Regions from separate parts of the Bradyrhizobium sp. UNPF46 genome, predicted to be linked through region 1. Evidence: riboswitches for the same ligand, from Rfam matches in the RefSeq annotation. Region 1 holds a riboswitch; the other holds the start of a gene.
What was found. A riboswitch is a leader RNA that binds a small molecule or an ion and turns the genes downstream of it on or off. The one in region 1 is predicted to bind S-adenosylmethionine.

Region 1 (7,212 bases):
AGAAACGACTGCGGCAACCGCCGCGGAGAAGATCGCCAGCGCAACAACACAACGCGACAGGCGAGACGCAAACAACTCAACCATTCTTCATCCTTCGTTGACACCCCACTTCCCGTCCGCCCCTCGCTGAGGCCGACATCCGTCTGGCCGTTAAGCCGCCGGATGTGGCGAGAAAAAGACGCGGGCTGCCCGCGAATAGCTGTGATGATTTTGTGCCGACACTGGTTCAATGCCGCCGCATTGCGGACAACAGCATTAACTGCAATCCTGCAAAGGCGGCTTGAAGAGAGGGAAACGGTTAATGCCCCACGCCACGACCAGGGACGACGTCCGCATCTATTTCGAAGAAGCGGGTCAGGGAACGCCGATCATTTTTCTGCACGAGTTCGCGGCCGACTACACCAATTGGGAGCCGCAGATGCGCTACTTCTCGCGCGGCCACCGCTGCATCACGTATTCGGCGCGCGGCTACACGCCGTCGGACGTGCCTGAGGGCGAGGTCTACACCTACGAACATTTCTACACCGACGCGCTTGCCGTGCTCGATCATCTCAAGATCGAGCGCGCGCATCTCGTGGGCCTGTCGATGGGCGCCTATTCCTCGCTGCAGATCGGATTGAACGCGCCGCAGCGCGCGCTGTCGATGACGCTGGCCGGCGTCGGCTCCGGCTCGGAGCTCGAAAACCTGGAGGCCTGGCGCAAGCAGTGCCGCGCCAATGCCGAGCAGTTCGAGACGCTGGGCTCCGCCGAGGTCGCAAAAATCACGCGCGAGGCACCGAGCCGGATTCCGTTCCTGGTGAAGGACCCGCGCGGACACGCCGATTTCTACGCCGCGCTGGCGCGCCACGACGCCAAGGGCTCGGCGCGCACGATGCGCGGCTTCCAGGGCGGCCGCCCCTCGATCTATACGATGACGGACGCGATCGCGAAGGCGACGACGCCGGCGCTGATCATCTGCGGCGACGAGGACGATCCGTGTATCGGGCCAAGCCTGTTCCTGAAGAAGCATCTGCCCGCGGCGGGGCTGGCGATGTTTCCGAAATCGGGCCACGTGCTCAACCTCGAAGAGCCCGCGCTGTTCAACGAAAGCGTGGAGCGGTTCGTCACGCTGGTCGAGGCGGGCCGCTGGCCGGCGCGGGATCCCAGGTCGCTGGCCGCGCATTAGCTGTCGTTCCGGGATGCGCCAAAGGCGCGGGCCCGGAATCCATTGGACGTCATACGCTGCGGCACGATGGATTCCGGGTTCGCGCTTCGCGCGCCCCGGAATGACGACGAGAGACTATTTTCCCCCGCCGCGGCTCAGCAGAAACACGCCCTGCTCGCCGAACATGTTCCACACCCACCAGGGCAGGTTCAGCGGCACCGGGCGGCCGTAGAGATCGAGCGCGACCGAGCGCTCCATCTTGACGTTGATCTCGTCGCAGAGCTGCACGAAATCCTTGATGGTGCAGAAATGGATGTTGGCGGTGTCGTACCAGGTCGCCGGCAGGTTCTCGGTACGTGGCATGTGGCCGCCGATCAGCAGCTGCAGCCGCATCTTCCAGAAGCCGAAATTCGGGAACGAGACGATGGCGCGGCGGCCGATGCGCAGCAGGTTTTCCAGCACCACCCTCGGCTGCCGGGTCGCCTGCAGCGTCTGCGACAGGATCACGTAGTCGAAGGCGTCGTCCGGATAATTGACGAGGTCGGTGTCGGCGTCGCCCTGCACCACCGCAAGCCCCTTGGCCACGCAGCGGTTGACGCCCTCGCGCGACAGCTCGATGCCGCGTCCGTCGATGCCGCGCGTTTCCAGCAGCTGGAGCAGATCGCCCTCGCCGCAGCCGACGTCGAGCACCTTCGAGCCAGGCTTGACCATGTCGGCGACCAGGAGATGGTCGGCGCGAAAATGACCGGACTGTCCCGTCGCAAGGCCGCCCAGCGGCAACACTTCCTGTACAGACATCGCTAGCCGTCCTCGTCAGTCGTTCTTGGAGGTGAGCCCGCGGGCCTTGCCTGCCGATTGCAGGAAGGCGCGGGAGATGTCGAAGAATTCGGGAACGTCGAGCAGGAAGGCGTCGTGGCCGCGATCGGTCTCGATCTCGGCGAACGACACCCGCGCGCTCGAGGCGTTGAGCGCATGCACCAGCGCGCGCGATTCCGAGGTCGGGAACAGCCAGTCGCTGGTGAAGGAGACCACGCAGAAGCGCGTCTTGATGTCCGCGAACGCCTTGGCGAGCACGCCGCCATGATCGGCGGCGATGTCGAAATAGTCCATCGCGCGCGTCAGATAGAGGTAGGAATTGGCGTCGAAGCGCTCGACGAAGGAGGAGCCCTGGTAGCGCAGATAGGACTCGACCTGGAAATCGGCGTCGAAGGAGAAGGTCGGCAGGTCGCGGTCCTGCATGCGCCGGCCGAACTTGCGATGCAGCGCGGCGTCGGAGAGATAGGTGATGTGCGCCGCCATCCGCGCCACCGCGAGCCCGCGATGCGGATGGATGCCCTGATCGGCATAGCCGCCGCCGTGCCAATCGGGATCGGCCATCACGGCCTGGCGGCCGAGCTCGTGAAAGGCGATGTTCTGCGCCGAGTGCCGCGTCGCGCAGGCGATCGCCAGCGCCGAGAACACGCGGCCAGGATAGGCCGCGGTCCATTGCAGCACCTGCATGCCGCCCATCGATCCGCCGACGACCGCAAACAGCGTGTCGATGCCGAGCCGGTCGATCAGCATGGCCTGCGCGCGCACCATGTCGGGGATGGTGATGACAGGGAAATCCAGGCCCCAGACCTTGCCGGTGGCGGGATTGATCGACGCCGGCCCGGTCGAGCCCATGCAGCCGCCGATCACGTTGGAGCAGATGATGAAGTAGTGCTTGGGATCGATGGGGCGGCCGGGGCCGACCAGGGTCTCCCACCAGCCCGGCTTGCCGGTGACGGGATGCACGTTGGCGACATGCTGGTCGCCGGTCAGCGCATGGCAGATCAGCACCGCGTTGGAGCGATCGGCGTTGAGCTCGCCATAGGTCTGGTAGGCGATCTGGAACGGGGTGAGATCGACGCCGCAATCCAGCCGCAGCGGCTGCTCGGTGCCGAAATGCGCGACCTGCGAGCTCGGATGATCCACCTCATGCGACCGCTCGTCAGCGCTGATCGCAGGACTCGGTATCGACTTGACGCCATCCATGACCATCGACCTCGTTTGCGATCAAACGCGTGATCGCCACTTGCATCAGGCCATGAAAAACCCGGCCTGAACGATAGGTTCGGCCGGGATCGAAAGCGTCCCCGGCCTGTTTAGCGAGTTTTTTAACGTGGCTGCAAGCCGGCCGGCTCAAATGACCACGGAACGGGCAAAAGCTACCGTCTTGGGCGGTTTTCGTCAAGTCGCGGCCCGGATCGGCCCAATTCGCCTCCGTCGCGCCGACCGGGAAGGACGTCATTTCTCTTTGCTTTCGCCGCCCCGACTGCCTAATCAGGACATCCCCCATCGGAACGATCGACAGCCCAACATGTCTCAACGTCCGCCCGCGCCGCCGTCATTGCAGGAATTGCGCAAGGAGATCGACGCGATCGACGAGGCCATGCATCGCCTGCTGATGCAGCGCGGCGACATCATCGACCGCCTGATCCAGGTGAAGCAGACCCAGGAGGTCGGCTCGGCATTCCGCCCCGCGCGTGAGGCCTCCATGATGCGCGAGATCGTGCAGCGTCATCGCGGCATCCTGCCGCTCGACACCGTCGAGAGCATCTGGCGCGTCATCATCTCGACCTTCACCTACGTGCAGGCGCCGTTCTCCGTGCATGCCGACATCTCGGTGAGCGAGCCGGCGATGCGCGATTCCGCGCGCTTTCATTTCGGCTTCACGGTGCCTTACGTCGCGCATTTCAGCGCGCAGGCCGCGGTCGAGGCGGTGGCGAAATCCAAGGGCGACCTGGCGCTGGTCTCGGCGACGTCGAGCCGCACGCCGTGGTGGCTCTCGCTCGAGGAAAAAGGCGCGCCGAAGATCATCGCGCGCATGCCGTTCGTCGAGCGCGCCGACCATCCGGCCGCGCTGCCGGTGTTCGCGATCTCGCGCGTCCCCGACAGCGCCCTGGTGACCGAGGTCGAGACCTTCAGCGTGCGCGTGTCCGGGTGGAACGCCGAGGTCGCCCGCGCCCTGTCGCCGCTCGCCGAGATCGTGGCGGTGCCCGACACCGCCTTCGACGGCGCAGCGCTGCTGGTCTCGGTCACGAGCGCGACCAGCATCGACAAAATCAGGGCTGCCCTGATCGAGGCGGGGGCCTCGGTGCGCTCCACGGCCCTCGTCGGCAGCCACGCAACGCGCTATACGGTGCCCCCGACCGGGCCAAAATCGTAAATCGCGTACCGCTTAAAGCCACTTTCGGAGTTGAAGATGTCCCGCCCCGTGCCGAATCCCGGCATTCTCGATATTGCGCCCTACACGCCCGGCAAGAGCCCGGTCGCCGAGCCGGGCCGCAAGGTGTTCAAGCTCTCGGCCAACGAGACGCCGTTCGGGCCCTCGCCCAAGGCGATCGAGGCGTTCAAGCGCGTGGCGGATCATCTCGAAGACTATCCGGAAGGCACCTCGCGCGTGCTGCGCGAAGCGATCGGCCGTTCTTTCGGGCTCGATCCCAACCGCATCATCTGCGGCGCCGGCTCGGACGAGATCCTCAATCTGCTCGCGCACACCTATCTCAGCCACGGCGACGAGGCGATCTCCACCACGCACGGCTTCCTGGTCTACCCGATCGCGACCATGGCGGTCGGCGCCAAGAACGTCGTCGCGGCCGAGAAGAACCTCACCTGCGACGTCGACGCCATCCTCAAGGCCGTGACGCCGAAGACCAAGCTGGTCTGGCTCGCCAACCCCAACAACCCGACCGGGACCTATGTGCCGTTCGACGAGGTCAAGCGCCTGCGCGCCGGCCTGCCCTCGCACGTGCTGCTGGTGCTGGACGCCGCCTATTGCGATTACGTCTCCCGCAACGACTACGAGATGGGGATCGAGCTGGTCGCCACCACCGAGAACACGGTGGTGACGCACACCTTCTCCAAGATCCACGGCCTCGCCGCGCTGCGCATCGGCTGGATGTTCGGCCCCGAGCACATCATCGACGCGGTCAACCGCATCCGCGGCCCCTTCAACGTGTCGACGCCGGCGATGTATGCCGCGGTCGCCGCGATCGAAGACACCGCGCATCAGGCGATGTCGAAGCAGTTCACCGAGACCTGGCGCAACTGGCTGACCGAGGAGATCACCAAGCTCGGGCTGAAGGTGACGCCGAGCGTCGCCAATTTCGTGCTGATGCACTTCCCGACCGAGAAGGGCAAGACCGCGGACGACGCCGACGCCTTCCTCACCAAGCGCGGCCTGGTGCTGCGCGCGCTGAAGAACTATGGCCTGCCGCATGCGCTGCGCATGACCATCGGCACCGAGGAGGCCAACCGCCTCGTGGTCGACGGCTTGCGCGACTTCATGGCCGGCAAATGAGTGCGCAGGCGCACTTCCAGCGCGTCGCGCTGATCGGCTTCGGCCTGATCGGCGGCTCGATCGCGCGCGCTGCGAAGCTCCAGGGGCTCGCCGGCGAGATCGTCACCACCGCACGCTCGGAGAAGACGCGCGCGCGGGTGCTCGAGCTCGGCATCGTCGACCAGGTCGTGGCGACCAATGCGGAGGCGGTGAAGGATGCCGACCTCGTCATCCTCTGCATTCCCGTCGGGGCCTGCGGGCCGGTGGCGCAGGAGATCGCACCGCATCTGAAGCCCGGTGCTGTTGTCTCCGACGTCGGCTCGGTGAAGGGTGCGATCGTCAGGGACATGGCGCCGCATCTGCCGAAGACCGTTCATTTCGTGCCGGCGCATCCCGTCGCGGGCACCGAGCATTCGGGGCCGGATTCAGGCTTCGCCGAGCTCTTCATCAACCGCTGGTGCATCCTCACCCCGCCGGAAGGCGTCGACGCCGCGGCGACCGACCGCCTGCGCGCCTTCTGGGCCGCGATGGGCGCCAAGGTCGAGGTGATGACGCCGGATCACCATGATCTCGTGCTCGCGATCACCAGCCATCTGCCGCATCTGATCGCCTACACCATCGTCGGCACCGCCGACGAGCTGGCGCAGGTGACGGAATCCGAAGTCATCAAGTTCTCCGCCGGCGGCTTCCGCGATTTCACCCGCATCGCGGCCTCCGATCCGACGATGTGGCGCGACGTCTTCCTCGCCAACAAGGAGGCCGTGCTGGAGATGCTCGGCACCTTCACCGAGGACCTGTCCAAGCTCACCCGCGCCATCCGCCGCGGCGACGGCGAAGCGCTGTTCGACCATTTCACCCGCACCCGCGCCATTCGCCGCGGCATCGTCGAGATCGGCCAGGATTCGGCCGCGGCGGATTTCGGCCGCCAGCATGGCGCGCTGAAGAAGCCGTAGTTTCGCTGGTCATTCCGGGGCTCGATGCTACGCATCGCCCCGGAATGACGAGAGCGGCTTCAATACAGCGGCGGAATTTGCCCGACCTTGACCGGGCCGAGCAGCACGGCGCCGTCGGCGAACTTCAACGGGAAGCTTCTCGCCTTCCTGCCTTCCAGCGTGCTCTCGGTGCCGATCGAGTTGATGCCGGCGGCAAGTCCGGCATTGGCGTTCTGCTTGATGACCTTGCCGAGGCCGGGGACGGCGCGGTCGAGCGCGCCGAACAAATTGGTGAGGTCCTGCGACTTCACGCCGGGCGCGACGCGATCGAGCGTTGCCTGCGGCACGCCCTCCTCCAGCATCTTCTCGATGCCGAGCGCCGGGATCACGCGCTCGAGGCCCGTCACGGTCATCTGCAACTCGCCGTCGAGGCGGCCATTGGCCGAGAGGCCGAGCGTGCCGGCCGCGACTGCGATCATCTCGCCCTGCTGGATCCGCGACTGCACGATCTCGATATGGCCGCCGGCCGCCTGGATTTCACGGAAGCGCTGCGGCCAGGGCTTTGGCGTGAGGTCGGACAGGCCGGTGATCTTGGCGCGCGTGTCGGCCTCGAACGGCTCGGCGAGCAGGGGATGCACGCCCTGGATGCTGCCCTGCGCGATATGGGCCACGGTCTCGATCACGGGATGATCGGCCGGCGAGCCGTCCGCGAGACGGCCGTGCAGCTCGACCTGCTTGGCCCGCGCGAGCGGCACCTGCATGCTGCCGTCGAGCCGGTTGAGGGTGGGATCGTCGAACACGATGGAGGCGCGGTCCGGCACCGCCGGCAGGCC
Region 2 (7,212 bases), on a different contig from region 1:
CGCTCGGCCTCTCGGTCGTGCTCTACGCGGTCACCTGGGAGTACGACCTCTACCTGTCGGCCTATCCGAACGGCTTCTGGGCCTTCAATCCCTTCGCCTGGCAATTGCTGTTCGTGTTCGGGGCATGGTGCGCGCTGGGAGGTGCGCGACGCATGTCGCGCATCCTGGCCTCGCCCGTGACGATGTGGATCGCGATCGCCTATCTCGTCGCGGCGTTCTACGTGACGCTGACCTGGTACGTGCCGCAACTGTCACAGTTCATGCCGAAGCGGATCGAGCAGTGGATGTATCCGATCGACAAGACCGACCTCGACGTGCTGCGCTTCACGCATTTCCTGGCGCTGGCCGCGCTCACAGTGCGCTTCCTGCCCCGGGATTGGCCGGGCTTGAAATCGCGCTGGCTGCGCCCATTGATTCTATGCGGCCAGCATTCCCTCGAGATCTTCTGTCTCGGCGTCTTCCTGGCCTTCGCCGGGCATTTCATTCTCGCCGAAGTCTCCGGCGGCGCGGCCATGCATGCGCTGATTAGTCTCTCCGGGGTCCTGATCATGTGGGGCGTGGCCTGGGTGATTTCGTGGTACAAGCGCGTGGCTGACAAGAGCGGTGCGAAAACCAAAAACGCCGTCGGCAACGCCGATCTGGCGGGAGGGGGCTGATGAAGGCGAAGGTTCTCCTGAGCCTGATCCTGCTATGCGGTAGCCTCGCCGCGCCTGTGGCGCGCGCGGGGGATGCTGCTGCGCCTGCCGTGCCCGCGGCGTGCGAATTGCCGTCCTATCTGCTGACCAGCGAGAGTCAGCTCCCCAAGGTCGCCGACGCCATCAAGGCCGGGAAACCGCTCGAAATCCTGGTCATCGGCAGCCGCTCGACCACGATTCCGTCGTCGGAAGGCAGCTCCTATCCGGCGCGCATGGAGGCGATCCTCAAGGAGAAGCTGCCGGCGTCCGAGGTGGTGCACGTCTCCGTAGAAATACAGAGCAAGAAAACGGCAGAGGAGACCGCGTCCATATTCGTTAAGCTGATGGAAGCAAAAACGCCTACCTTGGTGATCTGGCAGACCGGGACCGTGGATGCTATCCGATCGATCGATCCCGATGAATTTCGCAGCGCGGTGACCGACGGGGTTGTTGCGCTGCAAAAGGCGGGGGCTGACGTCGTCTTGATGAACTTGCAATACAGCCCGCGTACGGAGACCATGATCTCGGCGCCGCCTTATCTCGACAATATGCGGGTGGTGGCGCAGGAGCACGATATTCCGCTGTTCGATCGTTTCGCGATCATGCGGCAGTGGAATGAGCAGGGCCAGTTCGACCTGTTCAGCCCGTCCCGCGGGCCTGAGCTGGCGAAGCAGGTCCATGATTGCCTAGGCCGGGCGTTGGCACAGTTCGTGATCGACGCCGCTCACCTGGAGCCGGCCCAGCAGCAAAATTGAGGTCTAGCGTTAATGAGTTCTCTCCGCCCTTTTCGCCTGACGGCATGGCTGGCCGCGCCTGCAGCCGCAGTGCTGTTGTTGCTGGCGCCGGCCGTGCAGTCGCACGCGCAGACGCAAGCCGCGACCCAAGCAGCGCAGGCGACGCCTGCGCCAGCGCAGTCGGCTGATCCCGCGCCCGCGCCGCCGTCCCAGACCACCGTGGCCGCGACCTCGCCCGAGCAGCGCGGCGTCACGACGCGCGCCATCGACAGGGTGAAGCAGGTCGCCAAATCCGCCGCCGATATTTTCAGCCGCGTGCCCTGCCTGCCGCCAAAGGGCGGCTCGAAGGCGATGGGCTCGCTGCCGCATGTCGCGGGCAAGCTGGTCGCCGGCAAGCCCGTCGTCATCGTCGCGTTCGGCTCATCGTCGACTCAGGGCTTCGGCGCGAGCTCGCCGGAGTTCAACTATCCGAACCGCCTCGCCGCGCAGCTGCGCCGGCACTATCCCACCGCCGACATCACCGTCGTCAATGCCGGCGTCGGCGGCGAGGACGCGCCCGAGATGATGAAACGCCTGCAGACGCAGGTGATCGACGCGCATCCGGACCTCGTGATCTGGCAGGTCGGCACCAACGCCGTGCTGCGCAATCTCGATCCCGGCGAGACCGCAAAAATGGTCGAGGACGGCATCAGCCGCATCCAGGCCGCCGGCGATGCCGACATCGTGCTGGTCGACCCGCAATATTCGCCCGCCGTCAACCAGCGCAAGGAGAGCGCCGGCAAGATGGTGCAGCTGCTCGGCAAGGTCGCCGAGCTCCGTCACGTCGGCATCTTCCCGCGCTTCGAGGTGATGCGCGACTGGCACGAGAAGCAGGCGATCCCGGTCGAGAGCTTCGTCATTGCCGACGGCCTGCACATGAACGACTGGGGCTATGCCTGCTTCGCCCAGCTGCTCGGCGACGACATCATCCGCTCCGTCGGCCAGATCAAGCTCGGGGTCAACGTGCCGGCGGACGTGCGGACGTATCGGCCGATGTGAGGTCTGCTTCACCCTCCCCTGAAGGGGGAGGGTCGATCGCGCGCAGCGCGAGCGGGGTGGGGTGATCTCTCCACTCGGGCAGTGTTGTATGTGGAGAGACTGTCACCCCACCCCGCTACGCATTCCGCTTCGCTGCATGCGCAGCGACCCTCCCCCTCCAGGGGAGGGTAAGAGCCTCACGCCTTCTCCAGCGCCGCCGTCAGATCCTCGATCAGATCATCCACATGCTCGAGCCCCGCGGAGAAGCGGATGAAGCCCTCGCTGATGCCGAGCGCGGCGCGGTCCTCCGGCTTCAGGCGCTGATGCGTCGTGGTCGCCGGATGCGTGACGAGAGACTTGGCATCGCCGAGATTGTTCGAGATCTTCGCAAGCTTCAATTCATTGAGCACGCGGAACGCCGCCTGCTTGCCGCCCTTGACCTCGAAGCCGACCAGGGTCGAGCCGCCGCGCATCTGCTTTTTCACCAAGGCCGCCTGCGGATGATCGGCGCGGCCGGGATAGACCAGCCGCGAAATCTTCGGATGGCTCGCCAGCACGTCGGCGATGCGCGATGCGGTATCGGTCTGCGCGCGCACGCGCACGCCCAGCGTCTCCAGGCCCTTGAGCAGGACCCAGGCGTTGAACGGCGAGATCGACGGGCCGGTCTGGCGCATGAAATTATGCAGGTGCTCGGCGACGAACGCTTCCGACGACAGGATGATGCCGCCGAGACAACGACCCTGGCCGTCGATATGCTTGGTCGCGGAATAGACCACGACGTCGGCCCCGAGCGCGAGCGGGCTCTGCCAGATCGGCGTCGCGAACACGTTGTCGACGACGAGCCGCGCGCCACCGCTGTGCGCGATTTCGGCGATTCCTGGGATGTCGAGCACGTCGAGCGTGGGATTGGTCGGGCTCTCCAGGAAGAACGTCTTGGTGTTGGGCCTGAGCGCACGCTGCCACTGGTCGAGGTCGGAGCCGTCGACCAGCGTGGTCTCGATGCCGTAGCGCGGCAGCAGGTCCTGGATGACGTAGAGGCACGAGCCGAACAGCGCGCGCGAGGCGACGACGTGATCGCCGGCCTTGAGCGGCGCCAGGATCGCGGTCGTCACCGCGGCCATGCCGGTTGCAGCCGAGCGGGCGGCCTCGGCCCCCTCGAGCTCGATCATGCGGCGCTCGAACATTGCGATGGTCGGGTTGGAGTAGCGCGAATAGATGAAGCCGGGGTCCTCGCCCTTGAACCGCGCCTCGCATTGCTCGGCGGTGTCGTAGACGTAGCCCTGGGTCAGGAACAGCGCCTCCGACGTCTCGCCAAATTGCGAGCGCAGGGTGCCGGAATGGACCAGGCGGGTTTCGGGACGGTAGTTGGCAGGCGACTTCGACATAGATACCTCCGACATGACCGCTTCGTCGAAAGCGGGCACAAAAAAACCGGCCTGGACATGTCCACGGGCCGGGATCTCAGAGGTCCCCGGCCTGTTTAGCGACTTATTTAACGTGGCTGCAAGCCGGCCGGCTCAAATCACCACGGGATAAGTGATGCTCATATTCCGCAATGCCCTTTCCGTCAAGGCGTCCATCGGATAGCCGTAAAAGACCTGTATTTCCGGCATGTCCGGATGCATTTGAGCCCTGATGAGGACCCCCGGTTGACGTTCACGGTCGCGCCCGACGCCAATGGTATCCTGCCCGACCGCATGATCGCGGCGATGGCGGAGGCAGGCCTCATCCTGCCCGCCTACGACTTCGTCGAGAGCCAGATCCAGCCGGCCAGCCTCGATCTGCGCCTCGGCGACATCGCCTATCGCGTCCGCGCCAGCTTCCTGCCGGGGCCCGGTGCCACGGTCGCCGAGCGCATCGACGAATTGAAGCTGCACGAGTTCAGCCTCGCCGACGGCGCGGTGCTGGAGACCAACTGCGTCTACATCGTGCCGCTGCTGGAGAGTCTGGCGCTGCCGCCGGAGATCGTCGCGGCCGCCAACCCGAAGAGCTCGACCGGCCGGCTCGACGTCTTCACCCGCGTGATCGCCGACGGCACCCGTCGCTTCGACATGATCGGCGCCGGCTATCACGGCCCGCTCTACGCCGAGATCAGCCCGAAGACGTTTCCGGTGCTGGTCAGCGAGGGCTCGCGCCTCAGCCAGGTGCGCTTCCGCACCGGCGATGCCATCCTCAATGCCGACGAGCTCGATGCGCTGCATGCCGCCGAGCGCCTCGTCGACATCGACGATGCCGATCTCTCAGGCGGCGTCGCCGTTTCCGTCGATCTCTCCGGCGAGAAAGCCAGCGGCTTCGTCGGCTACCGCGCCAAGCGCCACACCGGCGTCGTCGACGTCGATCGCCGCGCCGGCTATTCCGTCGAGGACTTCTGGGAGCCGATCTCGGCCCGTCCCGACGGCAGCCTGATCCTCGATCCCGGCGAGTTCTACATCCTCGCCTCCAAGGAAGCCGTGCAGGTGCCGCCCGACTACGCCGCGGAGATGGTGCCGTTCGATCCGCTGGTCGGCGAATTCCGTGTGCATTATGCCGGATTCTTCGATCCCGGCTTCGGCTATGCCGGCGCCGGCGGGCTGGGATCGCGCGCCGTGCTGGAGGTGCGTTCGCGCGAAGTGCCGTTCATCCTCGAGCACGGCCAGATCGTCGGCCGCCTCGTCTACGAGAAGATGCTGGCCCGCCCCGACGCGATGTACGGCCAGCGCATCGGCTCGAACTACCAGGCCCAGGGCCTCAAACTATCGAAGCATTTCCGGGTGTAGCGCGATCCTGTAGCCCGGATGGAGCGCAAGCGTAATCCGGGGCAGTCTCACTTGTAGCGCGATCCCGGATTGCGCTCCGCTTCATCCGGGCTACGAGGTGACGGCATGAGCAATCCATCCGAACTCGACGCAAAGATCGCCGAAAACGTCGCGGATGCGCTGATCTATTCGGATCGCTCCGGCACGATCATGCGCTGGAACGGCGCCGCGACGACGCTGTTCGGCTTCTCCGCGGCGGAAGCGCTCGGCCAGAATCTCGACTTGATCATTCCCGAGCATCTGCGCGCCGCGCACTGGAAGGGCTTCGAGGCCGCACTCGCCAGCGGCGCGATGAAGCTTGCGGGCAAGCCGACGCTGACCCGCGCGCTACACAAGAGCGGACGCAAGCTCTACATCGAGATGACCTTCGCGCTGGTGCGGGATTCCGGCGGCAACGTGCTTGGATCCGTGGCGATGGCCCGCGATGTCACCGAGCGGGTCGAGCGCGAGCGCGCAGCCAGGACGCCGCCGCAAACTTCGTGATGCGGAATTGGCAGGCGATCGCGCAGGGCGCCCTGCACGGGCGTCATGTTGCCTGCCTGAAGGTGCAGTGACACACTCGATCAAAATCAAGGATCGGGAGCGAACATGGCCGCCGCCTCAGACGCCGCGCAGGAAGCCCAATGGAGGCGCTGGCGCGCGGTTGCCGACCTCTATCACGCCTACTTCACCGGCCTCATCCTCACCGTCGTCACGCGCCGTGGCACCGCCGATGCGGCGGAATTCGTCTTCCGCGTCTTCCGCCGCCAGCAGCAGGAGCGCTTCCTGCCCGGCCTCAGGAAGCTCGGGATCGATCATCTGCCGCCGGCGGTGGCGGCCGCGCAATATCACTATCTCTCCAACTGGATCGGCGGCGTACATGTCGAATACATGTATGAGAGCGATACCAAGGCCTGGATCCGCTATCCGCCGCCGCGCTGGATCTGGAAGGGCACCGCGATCTGCGGCGTGCCGGGCGAGGTGAGCCGCGCGATGCTGCGCGGCTGGCACGCCAACAACGGCGTTGCACTCGGTGATCTCAGGCTCGGCTTCGTCTGCACCAAGCAGAGCGTCGACGGCCAGGACGGGCTGGAAGGTTACTACCATCAATACGATCATCCGCTCGAGCTGGACCAGCGGCTCGTGTTCGCGCGTCATCTCGAAGCGCCGCTGTTCGATGCGAAGACCGCGCCGGCACTTCCCGTTGCGAGCTGGCCGAAGCCGCGCCTGGAGAAGGCCTATCGCAATTACGCGATGGAATATGTCCGCACTGCCGCGCCCGTGATGGTGCAGCTGTTCGGCCCGGAGGACGCCGGCTATCTGCTGCGGCTCACCGGCAAGCTGATCGGTATGCAATATTTCGACGAGGTTGCGGCGGCGCTGGCGATGGGGCGCGGTGGGAAAAGTGAATTCGCATCGTTCCTGAATGCGCTGTTCGCCGCGCAGGATGACGCGGCCGAGATGACGCAGTCCGAAGGCACGTTCGAACTCCGCCAGCGGAGCTGGAAGCTGATGGACGACGTCGCCGATGATCATCCCGCCTGCGCCAAGGTGCTGGAGGGACTGTTCGAAGGCCTCGCTGCCGGGTGCGGCCGGCATATCGCCGTGCATGTGCGCCCCGCCGCCGGCGGCCGCCGGCCGTTGGTCTGGACGATCGAATAGCGTTCATCCGTCGAAATGCACTGCCGCAGGGCACGCCTGCATCTGGCGCAGGAGGAAGCGCTCCGCATCGTGCTAACACGGCCTCGCTGCGCCCTGCGCGCGAACAAATTGATCGGCACACCTATGCATTGCCGTGCCGCAAATGGCGCCCGTGCCCGGAGGGGACATGTCCGACATCGCCGAAATCCCGGTCGATGAACAAGAGCGTCCGCTGCCGCCGCCCCCGCGGCCGGTGCGAAGCGCGCTGGTGGACGGGCCGATCCTGCGCACGCTGCTGTCGCTTGCCTGGCCCAACGTGATCGCGCTGTCGGCCGGCACCTGCACGGTGATCGCCGAGACCTCCTATATCGG

Region 2: another riboswitch for S-adenosylmethionine. It lies ahead of UNPF46_RS08665 (O-succinylhomoserine sulfhydrylase); the one in region 1 lies ahead of metX (homoserine O-acetyltransferase MetX).

What each region holds. Positions count from the first base shown of each region.
Region 1 is NZ_LFJB01000059.1:9,998-17,209, reverse strand. It holds gene UNPF46_RS22795 (TIGR02594 family protein) at 1-84, opposite strand, end outside; gene UNPF46_RS22790 (alpha/beta fold hydrolase) at 302-1,165, shown strand; gene metW (methionine biosynthesis protein MetW) at 1,280-1,942, opposite strand; gene metX (homoserine O-acetyltransferase MetX) at 1,958-3,160, opposite strand; SAM riboswitch at 3,250-3,329, opposite strand; gene UNPF46_RS22775 (chorismate mutase) at 3,486-4,334, shown strand; gene hisC (histidinol-phosphate transaminase) at 4,371-5,468, shown strand; gene UNPF46_RS22765 (prephenate/arogenate dehydrogenase family protein) at 5,465-6,400, shown strand; gene UNPF46_RS22760 (DUF2125 domain-containing protein) at 6,460-7,212, opposite strand, start outside.
Region 2 is NZ_LFJB01000018.1:72,225-79,436, reverse strand. It holds gene UNPF46_RS08680 (OpgC domain-containing protein) at 1-656, shown strand, start outside; gene UNPF46_RS08675 (SGNH/GDSL hydrolase family protein) at 656-1,429, shown strand; gene UNPF46_RS08670 (SGNH/GDSL hydrolase family protein) at 1,442-2,446, shown strand; gene UNPF46_RS08665 (O-succinylhomoserine sulfhydrylase) at 2,623-3,810, opposite strand; SAM riboswitch at 3,885-3,964, opposite strand; gene UNPF46_RS08660 (2'-deoxycytidine 5'-triphosphate deaminase) at 4,045-5,181, shown strand; gene UNPF46_RS08655 (PAS domain-containing protein) at 5,287-5,703, shown strand; gene UNPF46_RS08650 (hypothetical protein) at 5,809-6,861, shown strand; gene UNPF46_RS08645 (MATE family efflux transporter) at 7,028-7,212, shown strand, end outside.